4 regions of the Streptomyces sp. NPDC001822 genome follow, and region 3 is predicted to be linked to each of the others. Evidence: riboswitches for the same ligand, from Rfam matches in the RefSeq annotation. Region 3 holds a riboswitch; each other region holds the start of a gene.
What was found. Region 3 has a riboswitch for cyclic di-AMP ahead of ACFYY2_RS26665 (M23 family metallopeptidase). Riboswitches for the same ligand answer to the same signal wherever they lie in the genome.
Positions count from the first base shown of each region.

Region 1 (3,273 bases), on a different contig from region 3:
ACCGGCGGGCCCGCCCGGGTCCGGCGGCGGGCCACCACAGGGGGAGTGGCCCGCCGCCGGATTTCCTGGCGGGGCGACCGGGGTGCCGCCCGGTACGGGGGCGGCGGTAACGAATCGGTCACCTGGGACGTGACGCTAAACCCGGGGCACGGGGAAGAGGCGTAATGACAGCTATTGCCCTCAGATGCAGTTTCGTTTCCATGGGATGACCGGGAAATTCAAGCGGAGTCCGGCAATTCGCGCAGTCCTCGCGCCAACTCATCGTTAAGTCATACCTGGCCGAAGAGTGCTGATATGGCCGCGGCTAGGCTGCGGCCATGGACGTACTCATCAATGTCTTCGTGGCCTTGCACATCATCGGGATCGCCTCCCTGCTGGGCGGATTCCTCACCCAGATGAAGGCCATGGGCGCGGGCACGGCCCGTTTCGTCCCCGCCATGCTGCACGGCGCGCTCACCATGCTCGTCACCGGTATCGCCCTCGTCGGGCTGAACCAGGCCGACGACCAGCACGTGAACAACGTCAAGATCGGGATCAAGCTCCTGATCCTCGTCGTGATCCTCGCGCTGGTCTACGTGAAGCGCGACGACGAGAAGGCCGGCAAGGGCGCCTTCGCCGCGGTCGGCGGGCTCACCGTCGCCAACATCTTCATCGCCACGCTCTGGACCTGAGCGGCCCGCGCGGACGGAGGAGGGGCCCGGGGATCTCCCCCGGGCCCCTCGCGCGTGTGGGGCCTCCGTGAGCCGTGCGCCCGCCGCGCTCCCGGAGGGAGCGGGTCTCAGGCCGGGCGCACGCTTCCGTAGATCGGCATGTAGTAGATCGACTCCTCGCGGACGTTCGCACCCGGCTTGGGCGCGTGGATCATCATGCCGTCGCCCTTGTAGATGCCGACGTGGCTGATGTCGTCGTAGAAGAACACCAGGTCACCGGGTTTCAGGTTCGCCGTCGCCACCCGGGTGCCCACCTCGACCTGGTCCCACGTCGTGCGGGGCAGATTCACCCCGGCCGCCTTCCAGGCTGCCTGGGTGAGCCCGGAGCAGTCGTACGAGGACGGGCCCGTCGCCCCCCAGACGTACGGCTTGCCGATCTGGGCGCGAGCGAAGGCCAGGACCTTCTCGGCCTTCGAGGCGTAGCCGCTGTCCGAGCCGGTGCCGGAGCCCGAGCCGGTCGTGGTGCCCTGCCCCGCGGTCCCCTCCTTGGCGCGCTCGGACTCCGCCTTGTCGGCGGCGGCCTGCTTCCGGGCCAGGTCCTCGGCCTTGCGCTTGGCCTCCGCCTCCTTCTTGCGTTCCAGCTCGGCGAGCCGCGCCTTCTCCTCGGCGGTCAGCTTCGACAGCAGCGAGCGCGCCTCGGTGAGCTTCGTCTGCACCTGCTGCTTGCTCGTGCGCAGCGAGGCCTGCGACTCGGTCAGCTTCTCCAGGCTCTTGGTCGCCTCGACGCGCTTCGTCGCGGCTTCCTTCTGCTGCGTGCGGAACTCGTTGACCGTCTTCTGCTGCTGGCTGGTCATCCGGGCCATCAGCTGGTCCTGGTCGAAGTACGACTGCGGGTCGTCCGCCAGGAAGAACGTCGCCGTCGGGGCGATCGCGCCGCTGCGGTACTGGGCGGCGGCGTAACTGCCCAGCTCGCGGCGCGTCTCGTTCAGCTTGTCGGCCCGCTGGGCCGCCGCCTCCAGGAGCGCGTCCACCTTGGAGCGCTGCTCGGCGGACGCGGACTTCGCCCGGTTGTATTCCTGCGTCGCGGTACCGGCCTGCCGGTAGAGGGCGTCTACCTTCTTCTGTACTTCCTCGATGCTGGGCTTGGGCTCCGCCGGGGCCGCCGTCGCGCTCTGGGTGGAGAGCAGGGTGACGGAGGCGAGCGCCGCGGTCGTGAGACCGACGGCAGGGGTGGTCGTGCGCACCCGGGTGCGCGGCTTGCGATGCGACGCCAAGGCCGGCATCTCCTTCCGTGGACCGCCTACCGGGTTAGCTGTCGGGTTCGGGCGGAACGGAAGGCTGCCCTACGGCCCGGTGGAGACGGGCCGATTCACCCCGGTGATGCGTGTGGGTCCCCGGTTCCGGGCACCTCGCGGAGCACGGATTCGGCGGGGGTGCCCGTGCGGCGTGGTTCGCCTGAAGTGGGTTCGGGACACCCGTCGGAGCACGCTAACCAACCCGTGGTGCTCCTGTGAAGGTTGATGGCCGATATGCCCGATACATTTCCGTGACCTTCTGCGGCAGCCGGTCCGTCGGGCCGGTACAGCCCTCCGGAACTCACGCACCGTGGGCGAACCGTGCCGGTGAGCGCACAGTGGGGGTCCGTGCGGCCGATCCGGCCCGGGCTGTCGGTGCGGCCGCCTAGACTCGTGAAGCGATGAGCAGCCTCTTTGACGACAGTTTCCTGACCGGCCTCCAGAACGCTGAGGAAGGCCCCCCGCCGCCCCCCGAGGAGCACGCGCCCGAGGCGGTGCCGGAGGGCCTGTTCCAGGACGTCTTCGACAGCCCGCCGCCGCCCCGTGACGCGTACTACCGCGACGGTGCCCCGCGTCCCGTCGTCGACTCCGCGGCGCTGCTCGACGGGCTGAACACCGAACAGCGTGCCGCCGTCGTGCACGCCGGGTCCCCGCTGCTCATCGTCGCCGGAGCCGGTTCCGGCAAGACCAGGGTGCTCACGCACCGCATCGCGCACCTGCTCGCCGAGCGCGGGGTGCACCCGGGCCAGATCCTCGCGATCACCTTCACGAACAAGGCCGCGGGCGAGATGAAGGAGCGCGTCGAGGACCTCGTCGGCCCGCGCGCGAACGCCATGTGGGTCATGACCTTCCACAGCGCCTGCGTGCGGATCCTGCGCCGCGAGTCCAAGCTCCTCGGCTTCACCTCGTCGTTCTCGATCTACGACGCCGCCGACTCCAAGCGGCTCATGGCGCTGGTCTGCCGTGATCTCGACCTCGACCCGAAGCGCTACCCGCCGAAGTCGTTCACGGCGAAGGTCTCGAACCTCAAGAACGAGCTGATCGACGAGGAGACCTTCGCAGGTCAAGCGACCGACGGTTTCGAGAAGACGCTGGCCCAGGCCTACGCGCTCTACCAGGCGCGGCTGCGCGAGGCCAACGCCCTGGACTTCGACGACATCATCATGACGACGGTGCACCTGCTCCAGGCGTTCCCCGACGTCGCCGAGCACTACCGCCGGCGCTTCCGCCACGTCATGGTCGACGAGTACCAGGACACCAACCACGCCCAGTACACGCTGGTGCGCGAGCTGGTCGGCCCGGCCGGAGAGGCCGACGCCCCGGGGGAG
Region 1 is NZ_JBIATW010000002.1:432,854-436,126, forward strand. It holds gene ACFYY2_RS06345 (hypothetical protein) at 318-671, shown strand; gene ACFYY2_RS06350 (NlpC/P60 family protein) at 779-1,933, opposite strand; cyclic di-AMP (ydaO/yuaA leader) riboswitch at 1,932-2,090, opposite strand; gene pcrA (DNA helicase PcrA) at 2,347-3,273, shown strand, end outside.
Region 1: linked by a shared signal. The riboswitch ahead of ACFYY2_RS06350 (NlpC/P60 family protein) and the one ahead of ACFYY2_RS26665 (M23 family metallopeptidase) in region 3 are both predicted to bind cyclic di-AMP.

Region 2 (3,273 bases), on a different contig from region 3:
GCTCGACCAGTGGCAGGCCGCTCTCCGTCGCGGTGTCCGGCGCATGCAGGACAGCGGTGAGATGGACGGAGGGCTGGACGCCGATCGCACGGCGGCAGCCCTGCTCGCCGCGGTGCAGGGGGGTGTGACCATCCTGATGTCCACCGGCCGGGTCACGCACCTCGAAGCCGCGCTCGACAGCACGCTCGGTCTGCTGCGGGCGACGGCCCCGGGGGCACCTCTGCGCGAGGTGTGACGGCCCGGCCCCGCACCCGAGGCGCCGGCTGTCGCCCGAGAGGACGAGGGAGCGCCCCGCCGGGACCGTGTGCCTGGCGGGGCTCCCGGGCGGCGTACGTGGCGGAGGCTCAGGGTGCCGCGCCCTTCCCGTCGTGCCGGTCTCGCGCGAGGAGTGGTGCCCCTGTCCGCCCGGCCGCTCAGTGCGGCCGCCAGCTGAGCTTGCCGCCCCCCACCCACCGGACGGCCGCCGGGTCGTCCAGGTCGTGCACGGGGATTCCGGCCTCGGCCGCGGCGATGAGCACGTCGGTCACTGCGGTCGCGGTTCCGATCACCTCCCCGTCGATCTCCACGATGCGGAACGGGGGGTCGCCGGGCTGAACGGGCAGCACGGTGATCCGCGGGTTAGGGAACTGAGGGGTGTAGGTCATGCGGGATCGGTTCCACGGGACCGCACTCCCTATGCCTGAATGAAGCCCTAGTGAGCCTTATGCCCGATTTGGCACCTTATTTGGAATTGATCCCGTAATCCATAAAAGACCATTTCATGCGACCTGGGGACCTTCGAGAGGGAGCAAAACGCCCTTTTCGGACTCCGTGACCAGCGTCACCCCAAACGCCCCGGACGCCGGAACGGCCTCGCCGGTTCCCTTGTGTCCCAAGAAGAACCGGAGGCGCCGTGTGCGATGGATTACAGGAATTTCCGAAATTCGATCTTGCGATTGAATTTGGATCATTACTCCGGGCTTGTTCCTTTCGCTATTTCTCGCCTACGGTCACCCTCATTCCGGATGGAACGCCGAATCCTGCCGCCGTCCGGTTACCCGACCACTTCTCGTACGGCAGGAGCGGGGGACCCAAGTAAGCGCCGGCCCGGTATCCGGGACGGCTCGGGGTGAAGTCGCATGTCATGCGGCCGGGCATCTCCAGCTCGAACCCGACAGCTCACTTCGTAGGCGACGGAGAGGAATTCAGCATGCCCGGTTTTTCCAACCACCGTCGTTCCAGGACCAGTTCGCTGAAGCGCGGCGTCATCGCCGTGACCACGGGCGGAGTCGTTCTCGCACTCCCCGTGATCGGCGCCACCGGTGCCTTCGCGGCCCCGGCCCAGCCGGCCGCCGCTGAAAAGACGGCGACGTCGACTGCCGCTTCCGCACACGGAATTGCGGCAAAGCACGCAACGCCCAGGCACTATTCCGTCGTCGTCGGCGACACTCTTGCCAAGATCGCTCGCGAGCATTCGGTCCACGGCGGCTGGAAGGCTCTGTACGAGAACAACAAGAAGGTCGTCGGAGCGAACCCCGACCTCATTCACCCCGGCCTTGAGCTGACCCTCGGCGGCAAGCACTGGAAGAAGGCCGCGGACAAGCCGGCGAAGGCCCACAAGCCCGCCAGGGCCGAATCCAGGTCTTCCGACCGTGCGGACCGTTCGGAGCGCAGGAGCGAGCTCGCCGCACAGGGCGCACCCGCTGCCGAGGCGGCCCCCGCCGCTCAGCGGACCGCGTACACCAACGACCTCGACGGCTGGATCAAGGAGTCGCTGGCCGTCATGGCCGAGCACGGCATCCCCGGCACCTACGAGGGCATCCACCGCAACATCATGCGTGAGTCGTCCGGCAACCCGATGGCCATCAACAACTGGGACTCGAACGCCGCTGCGGGCATCCCGTCCAAGGGTCTGCTGCAGGTCATCGACCCGACCTTCCGGGCCTACCACGTGCCCGGCACGTCGCTGGACAGCTACGACCCGGTCGCCAACATCACGGCCGCGTGCAACTACGCCGCCGACCGGTACGGCTCGATCGACAACGTCTTCGGTGCCTACTGAGCCTCCGGTGACGAATGACCCTCCCGCACCCGGCGTGTGAGGCAGGGGCAGGAACAGAGGGTGGTACGGGTTCGGCGGAACCCGTACCACCCTTTCTTCGTGCACGGCGCCGGGCGGGGCGGGGACCAGGGGCGCGGGGCGGATGGTGCGGCGGGTGGCGTGGCACTCACCCCACGCGGGTGATCCGGCACGGGTGTCCGGCCGCGGCCGACTGGTCTCGTACAGGTTCGTCGTCCATACTGCCCGCCGTGGAGCAGCGCATAGATTCCAACACCAAGCCCGAGTTCGCCGCGGGGACAGACCCGGCGTACATCCCAGGCCTGACGGCCCCTGCCCCCGCGCGGGCGGAGGCGGATGCGGAGACGGCCGACGCGGCACCGGAGGATGCCCGCAGGTCCGACGAACCGGACGCCCGGGACGCGGCCGACGTCCAGGACGCGGTGGTCGCGCAGCCGGCCGGCGACCGGGCGGACGGTCCCCGGACTTCCGACGACGCGGTGCGAGGCGGCGAGGCGGTCACCGACGACGAGGGCGCTGCCGCCGTCACCGGCGCAGCGGGCGCGGACGAGCCGGGCGCGACCGGCGGCGGCCCTGTCTTCGAGGTCAGCGACCGGCGTGGATCCATCAGGGTGGACGCCGAGGGTGTCCGCTTCCGGCTGGACGACCAGGAGGCGGAATTCGACTGGTCCGAGATCGGTGCGGTCGAGGTCACGACCGGCCGCTTCGGGCGCCGGTTCACCGTCACGGTCCACCTGTCGAGCCGCCGGTGGTTCAACGCCGAGGTCGAGGCCGATGCCCGGGGCCGCCTCAAGGAGTGGACCGCGGAACTGGACGCCGCGCTGGACGCCCACTTCGAAGAGGGCTGACCGGGGCTTCGCCCACGGCCGCGCACCGGGCTTTGTACGAGCCTGGTGCGCGCTGTGCCGTGACGCGGGGTCAGGCCCGCTCCGTCCCGTCGAGCACCACCGACCGGGTCAGATGGCGCGGCAGGTCCGGGTCGAGGCCACGCGCCGTCGCACGGGCGACGGCCAGCCGCTGTACCCGGACCAGATCGGCCAGCGGATCCAGGTCGCTCTCCACCCAGCGCGCACCCGTCGCGCGCACCTGCCCGGCCAGACCCTCCGGGGCGGAGCCGAACATCCACGTGACCGTTCCGGCCGTGGCGATGCTGATGGGCCCGTGGCGGTATTCCATCGCGGGATACGACTCGGTCCAGGACAGCGACGCCTCCT
Region 2 is NZ_JBIATW010000018.1:111,998-115,270, reverse strand. It holds gene ACFYY2_RS30960 (TetR/AcrR family transcriptional regulator) at 1-235, shown strand, start outside; gene ACFYY2_RS30955 (hypothetical protein) at 414-644, opposite strand; cyclic di-AMP (ydaO/yuaA leader) riboswitch at 1,001-1,185, shown strand; gene ACFYY2_RS30950 (transglycosylase SLT domain-containing protein) at 1,190-2,041, shown strand; gene ACFYY2_RS30945 (hypothetical protein) at 2,290-2,907, shown strand; gene ACFYY2_RS30940 (SIS domain-containing protein) at 2,978-3,273, opposite strand, start outside.
Region 2: linked by a shared signal. The riboswitch ahead of ACFYY2_RS30950 (transglycosylase SLT domain-containing protein) and the one ahead of ACFYY2_RS26665 (M23 family metallopeptidase) in region 3 are both predicted to bind cyclic di-AMP.

Region 3 (3,273 bases):
GGACGGCGAGCGCCCTGGCCCGTTCGGCGTCCCCGCGCGCCACGGCGTCCACGAGGGCTCCGTGCTCGGCCCAGGATTCCGCGGGCCTGGCCGGCTGCTCCACGGAGTACATCCAGGCGATCTTGTGCCGCAGCTGCGTGAGCAGCGCGATCAGGGCCGGGCTGCCCGACGCCTGGGCGAGCGTCTCGTGGAACCAGCCGCCGAGCGAGCGCAGGTCCTCCCCCTCACCTCGCCGCACCCTCTCCTGACCCAGCCTGACCAGGCCCCGGAGCACTTTGAGGTGCGCGTCGGTGCGGCGCTGCGCCGCGCGCGCGGCGCCCAGCGGCTCCAGCAGCATCCGGATCTCCAGGAGGTCGGCCGCCTCCTGCTCCGTGGGTTCGGCGACACAGGCACCGGCGTGCCGGCGGGTGACGACGAAGCCCTCGGACTCCAGGGTGCGGAGCGCCTCGCGCACCGGGACGCGGGAGACGCCGTAGCGTCGCGCGAGCACCTCCTCGGTGAGGCGGCCGCCGCGCTCGAAGACACCGGAGACGATGTCGTCACGGATCGCCGTGCATACCGACTGCGCGGGAATGCGCATGTCCGAACCTCCGCCTTAATCCCCGCGAAACGCGGCCGATCGACGCCTGTTCCGTGACTCTATTGCAACCGGACGGAATTTCCGACGGCGGGGTGGAATCCATGGATATCTTTTGGCTGGAAGTCAGTTCTGCGCGGCCCGGAGACACCGCGGCAACCCGGGGTACGACGAAGGCCCCGGCGCGTGCCGAGGCCTTCGTCGGAGCGGTGCGGGCGAGCCCGGGGTCAGACCTGGACGCCGTGGGCGCGGAGATAGGCGACGGGGTCCATGTCCGAGCCGTACTCGGGGGTGGTGCGGGCCTCGAAGTGCAGGTGCGGTCCGGTGGAGTTGCCGGTCGAGCCGGAGAGGCCGATCCGCTGCCCCGAGCCGACGCTCTGGCCGACCGAGACGCCGATCGAGGAGAGGTGGCCGTACTGGGTGTACGTGCCGTCCTTCATCCTGAGCACGATGTTGTTGCCGTAGGCACCGCCCCAGCCCGCCTCGACGACCGTGCCGGCACCGACGGCGACGACGGGGGTGCCGGACGCGGCCTGGAAGTCCACGCCGGAATGGGTGCCCGAGGACCAGAGCGCGCCGCCGGACTTGTAACCGGTGGTGACGTGCGAACCGGCGACCGGGAGGTGGAAGGCGTTGAGACGGGCGCGCTCGGCGGCGCGTGCGGCACGCGCCTTCTCCTCGCGGACCTCCTTGGCGCGGGCCTCCGCCTTGCGCTTGGCCTCGGCCTTCGCCGCGGCGACGTCGGCCTGGTGCTGCTGCGCCTCCGCCTGGGCCTCGATCTGTGCGGCGAGGCTCGTGTCGAGGGCGACCGCCTGGGCCAGGCCGGTGCTTGCGGTGACCTCGGAGTCCGCGGCGAGCGCCGGGGAGGCTGTGGCGCCGATGACACCGGTGGTGGCGAGGGCGGCGATGCCGGCGACCCGGGCGCCCCTGCGCGTCAGGCGGCTCGGGGCACGGTGCTTCCCGGCGGCACGGATGAACGCCATGAAGTGGCTGGTCCTTTCCTTCCTTCTCGCCTACCGGGTTAGCTGACGGGTTCGGAGCAGGAAGGTCTCCTACGGGCCCCTCTCGTCTCGTGCGAGACGCAGGGATCCGATTCACCCCAGGGACTTCATGGGTCCCCGGCTCCCCAGGCTCGCGCCTGACGGGGACTCGGCGATGGCTGTCCGGAGCCGCGGTCGCGGCTCGTGTCCGGCGGACAGCCGAGCCGACGCTAGGACGGGCCCCTCGCCCGCACCAAACGGAAAGCATCTTTTGTCGGACATCCCACAGGATGAACGCGCACTTCTCTTGATAAATCAGACAAAAGACAGGACCCCGGCGGAGTGCCCGCCGGAGTCCCGAATGTGCCGGACCGTCAGCCGCTGACGACCGTCACCTCGCCGATGCCCAGCTCCCGTACCGGGTCCGCGATCTGCGCGGCGTCACCGACCAGCACGGTGACCAGACGGTCGACCGGGAAGGCGTTGACCACCGCGGCGGTGGCCTCGACCGTGCCCGTCTCGGCCAGGCGCGCGTACAGCGTGGCCTGGTAGTCGTCCGGGAGGTGCTGCTCCAGCTGGTCGGCCAGGGTTCCCGCGACAGAGGCCGCCGTCTCGTACTTCAGCGGGGCCACGCCGACGAGGTTCTGCACGGCGGTCTCACGCTCAGCGTCGGTGAGCCCCTCGGCCGCCAGGGTGCGCAGGACCTTCCACAGGTCGTCGAGCGCCGGCCCGGTCGACTCCGTGTCCACGGAGCCGCTGATGGCGAGCATCGCCGCACCGGTGGAGCCGGAGGACGAACCGGGGGCCGTCGAACGCAGCACCTGGCCGAAGGCCCGGACACCGTAGGTGTAGCCCTTCTCCTCGCGCAGCACGCGGTCCAGCCGGGAGGTCAGGGTGCCCCCCAGGCAGTACGTGCCGAGGACCTGGGCGGGCCACACGCTGTCGTGCCGGTCGGCGCCGATCCGCCCGATGAGGAGCTGGGTCTGCACGGCCCCGGGTCGGTCCACGATGACCACACGGCCGGTGTCGTCGGCGGTGATCGGGGGCACCGGGCGTGCCTGGACCGTGTCCCCCGACCAGTCGCCGACGGTGTCGGCGAGCAGTTCGTCCAGATCGATGCCGGTGAGGTCGCCGACGACGACCGCGGTCGCGGTGGAGGGACGGACGTGCGCGTCGTAGAAGGCGCGGACGGCCGCGGCGTCGATGCGCCGCACCGTCTCCTCCGTCCCCTGGCGCGGACGCGACATCCGGGCGGTCGCCGGGAAGAGCTCCTTGGAGAGCTGCTTCGCCGCCCGCCGGGCGGGGTTGGCCTGCTCGTGGGGGATCTCGTCGAGCCGGTTGCCCACCAGGCGCTCGATCTCGCTCTCCGCGAAGGCCGGGGCCCTCAGCGCCTCGGCGACCAGGCCGAGCGCCTTGGCGAGCCGGGAGACCGGCACCTCCAGGGAGACGCGGAGACCCGGGTGGTCGGCGTGGGCGTCCAGGGTGGCGCCGCAGCGCTCCAGCTCGGCCGCGAACTCCTCCGCGGAGCGCTTGTCCGTGCCTTCGGACAGCGCGCGGGCCATGATCGTGGCCACACCGTCGAGGCCCTCGGGCTCCGCGTCCAGCGGCGCGTCGAGGAAGATCTCCACGGCGACGACCTGCTGGCCGGGGCGGTGGCAGCGCAGGACGGTCAGGCCGTTGGGCAGGGCACCCCGCTCGGGCGCGGGGAAGGCCCAG
Region 3 is NZ_JBIATW010000013.1:113,367-116,639, reverse strand. It holds gene ACFYY2_RS26670 (GntR family transcriptional regulator) at 1-580, opposite strand, end outside; gene ACFYY2_RS26665 (M23 family metallopeptidase) at 805-1,560, opposite strand; cyclic di-AMP (ydaO/yuaA leader) riboswitch at 1,573-1,742, opposite strand; gene ACFYY2_RS26660 (M16 family metallopeptidase) at 1,932-3,273, opposite strand, start outside.

Region 4 (3,273 bases), on a different contig from region 3:
TCTCGGAGCGGATCGTCTTCCTCGGCACACCGGTCGACGACACCGCGGCGAGCGACCTGATCGCCCAGTTCATGTACCTGGAGCACGCGGACCCGGACCGGCCGGTCTCGCTCTACATCAACTCGCCCGGCGGCACCTTCCACGCCATGACGGCGGTCTACGACACCATGCGCTACCTCGCCTGCGAGGTGGAGACCTTCTGCATCGGCCAAGCGGGTGCCGGTGCCGCGGTGCTGCTGGCGGCCGGCTCCCCCGGCCACCGACATGCGCTGCCCGGGGCCCGGGTAGTCATTCAGCAACCCGCTCTGGAGGAGCCGGTGCGGGGACAGCCCTCGGATCTGGAGATCCAGGCGCGCGAGTCGTCCCGCGAGCGCGAGCTGCTCACGGCGATGCTGGCCCGCCACACAGGGCGATCCGCACAGGAGATCAGCGCCGCCATCGAGCGGGACACCATTCTCGACGCCCCGGCCGCCCTGGCGTTCGGGCTGGTGGACCACGTCGTGGAGAACCGCACTCCGTCCCAGCCGCCGCACCCCGCGAGGTGAACAAGCGATGCTCACACCCCAGTTCCCGCCACTGCCCGCACTCACCCGCGCCGAGGCGGAGTTCATCGACTGCTACCTCGAAGCGCTCGACCAGCTCGGCCGGATCAATCCCGCCCGCGGCGGCGACACCTACGGAGCGTTGCGGGCAGCGCAGGCGCTCGCCTCCCGGGCGGCCGCCCTGCGCGACGCGCTCACGCTGATGCACGAGCGGGGCGAGTCCCGGATCCACGCGGAGACGCTGGCCAGGGCGTTACGGCTGCTGGACGGGGAGCGGCGGGCCGGACGGGTCGCCGTACCGCCGGCGTCGTCGCACTGAACACCGGGGCGCCCGACGCCCACGCAGAGGACTCCATTGCGGCGACCTTCCCGACACGCCCGACGAGCCGATGAGTTTTCCTCGCTCGTTCGGCGTAGAAGGTCCCCCTCCCGAGGGACAGCCCAACTTGCGCACCCAGCGCGGACAGTGAACGAAATCGGTCGTTCCATCGCTGGTACGGGGCTGGTCCGGCACGGCCGCGAGGTCACCGGATCCGCCCCGTCCACCCGAACGGATCAGTGGTGACGACTCTCACATATCGCAGCTTCAGCGAGGAAATCCGGCAGCGCGTGCGTAAAGATCCCTGGGACGACAAGCCCCCGCCGCCGCGGCGGGGCGGTCCGGGCGGACGCCGAGTCCTGCCGCTGTCCGGATGCCTGGTCGACAGAAGTGGATCGGCAGGAGTGGAGGACCCGAGCACAACGGGCCGCCCGGACATCCGGACGGTCCTCGGGGTGAAGCCGCCTTGCGCGGCCGGGCAACTTCGCCAGCCCGAACCCGACAGGTCATCCTTCACAGGCGGCTGACGAAGGGTTGCGCATGACTGCGCAGGTTCATGTCCCGTCTCTGTTCGCCCGGGTCGGTACGGCCTCGGTTCTCACTCTCGCTGTAGGCACCACGATGCTGGCCCCGGGCGTCGTCGACGACGCCGAGGCCGCGAGCCGTTCGACGAGGGCTCTCGACATCGCGGCCTCCAAGAAGGGCGCGCCCTACAGATACGGCGCCACTGGCCCGCACCGGTTCGACTGTTCCGGGCTGACGCTCTACTCGTATCGGAAAGCGGGCAAGAAGCTCCCCCGCACGGCGCAGCAGCAGTACAACAAGACCCGCCATATCTCCAGGTCGCAGCGGAAACGCGGCGACCTGGTCTTCTTTCACGCGGGACGCAGCGTCTACCACGTGGGGATCTACGCCGGCAGCGGCCGGATCTGGCACTCGCCGAAGACCGGGGCGGTGGTGCGGCTGGAGAAGATCTGGTCGAACAGCGTCTGGTACGGGAGGGTCCGCTGACACCTGCGTCCGCCCGGTGCCGGCCTTCCGCGCCGGCACCGCTCCCCACCTCGTTCCGTGCAGCAGGGGCCCGGTCACCAGCACGAGTCCCAGCGCGGTGAGCGCCGTGCCGCTGCCGCCCTCGATGGCGCGGGCGGTAAGCACGTACGCCCCGCCCAGCAGCTGGACGGCGCGGAGGAGGACGGGCATCGCCACGAGCACGGCGGCGAGCCCGGCCACCGCCAGGGCGGTGCGCACGAGCAGCCCCGACCGCGTTCCGGCGCGCCCACCCGGACGTGGAGCCGGCGGTCACGGACTGCGAACCGCCCACGGGTGCGGCCGCCGTGGCGGCAGGCGCGAGTCACGGAGAACACGGCGACCGCCGCCACGCTGCCGGCACTGCTGCGGAGCGGTTTCGGCCGCCCCGGCCCACCATGACCCGGCGTCAGGCCTGCGCCGGAACGGCCCAGGGAAGGGCGATCGACACGGTCTTCCCCCCGTCGGGCGTGGGGCTGACGCTGAGTCTCCCACCGCATTCCTTGGCGAGGGACCTGATGATCACCATGCCCCGGCCGTTGTCCTGACGGACCGCCGCGGGCAGCTTCTGCGGCCAGCGGGGGTGGCTGTCCGTCACGCCCAGGTACAGCTCCTCGTCCCGGTCGAGCCGTAGGGCGACGGTGAACGTGGGTGACAGACCGAACGTGTGCTGGACGGCGTTGGTGGTCAGTTCCGAGACGATCAGCCGGACCGCGTCGGCCAGGTCACTGTCCTCGGCCAGGCCCCACTCGCTGAGCACCCGCGCGACGTGGGCCCGGGCCGCGGACACCGAGACCGGGTCGCTCGGCAAGGTGACGGTTGCTTCCTGATGGTCTGCCATGGCGTCGCCGTCCCTTCCCGTCCCGACCGGTCCGCGACCGGTCCGGATTGTGGTTCGCGCCAGACTGCCACTCCCGAGGCCGTCCGTAACTGCGATCCACCAAGATATGCATATATCTGTCGCCCATTCCGGTGAACCATGCCCCGCGAGCAGTGACCGGGCGCCACACTGGCCACTTTCCGAGCCGCCCCCGAACGGGGGCCGGCTCTCCGTACAACGGAGGGAGGCCGTCGTGCGCAACGGCCCGGTCGTACGCCGTCGCAAACTCGGCGAAGAACTGCGCGGTCTGCGTCACACATCCGGACTCACGAGCCGGGAAGCCGCGGGAATGCTGGGCTGGCACCAGTCGAAGGTGAGCCGGATCGAGACGGGCGCGAGCGGGGTGTCCCCCGACGACGTGACGCGGTTACTGGACGTCTACGGCGTGGACGACGGGCAGTTGCGCTCCCTGCTCCAGACGCTCGCCGGATCGGCCGGCGGCGGCGGGAACGGCTGGTGGCACGCCTACCGTGGCCTCATCCCGCCGCAGTACCGCGACTTCATCA
Region 4 is NZ_JBIATW010000017.1:41,349-44,621, reverse strand. It holds gene ACFYY2_RS29915 (ATP-dependent Clp protease proteolytic subunit) at 1-545, shown strand, start outside; gene ACFYY2_RS29910 (hypothetical protein) at 553-861, shown strand; cyclic di-AMP (ydaO/yuaA leader) riboswitch at 1,226-1,398, shown strand; gene ACFYY2_RS29905 (C40 family peptidase) at 1,402-1,872, shown strand; partial or broken gene ACFYY2_RS29900 (LysE family translocator) at 2,011-2,130, opposite strand; gene ACFYY2_RS29895 (ATP-binding protein) at 2,297-2,728, opposite strand; gene ACFYY2_RS29890 (helix-turn-helix domain-containing protein) at 2,961-3,273, shown strand, end outside.
Region 4: linked by a shared signal. The riboswitch ahead of ACFYY2_RS29905 (C40 family peptidase) and the one ahead of ACFYY2_RS26665 (M23 family metallopeptidase) in region 3 are both predicted to bind cyclic di-AMP.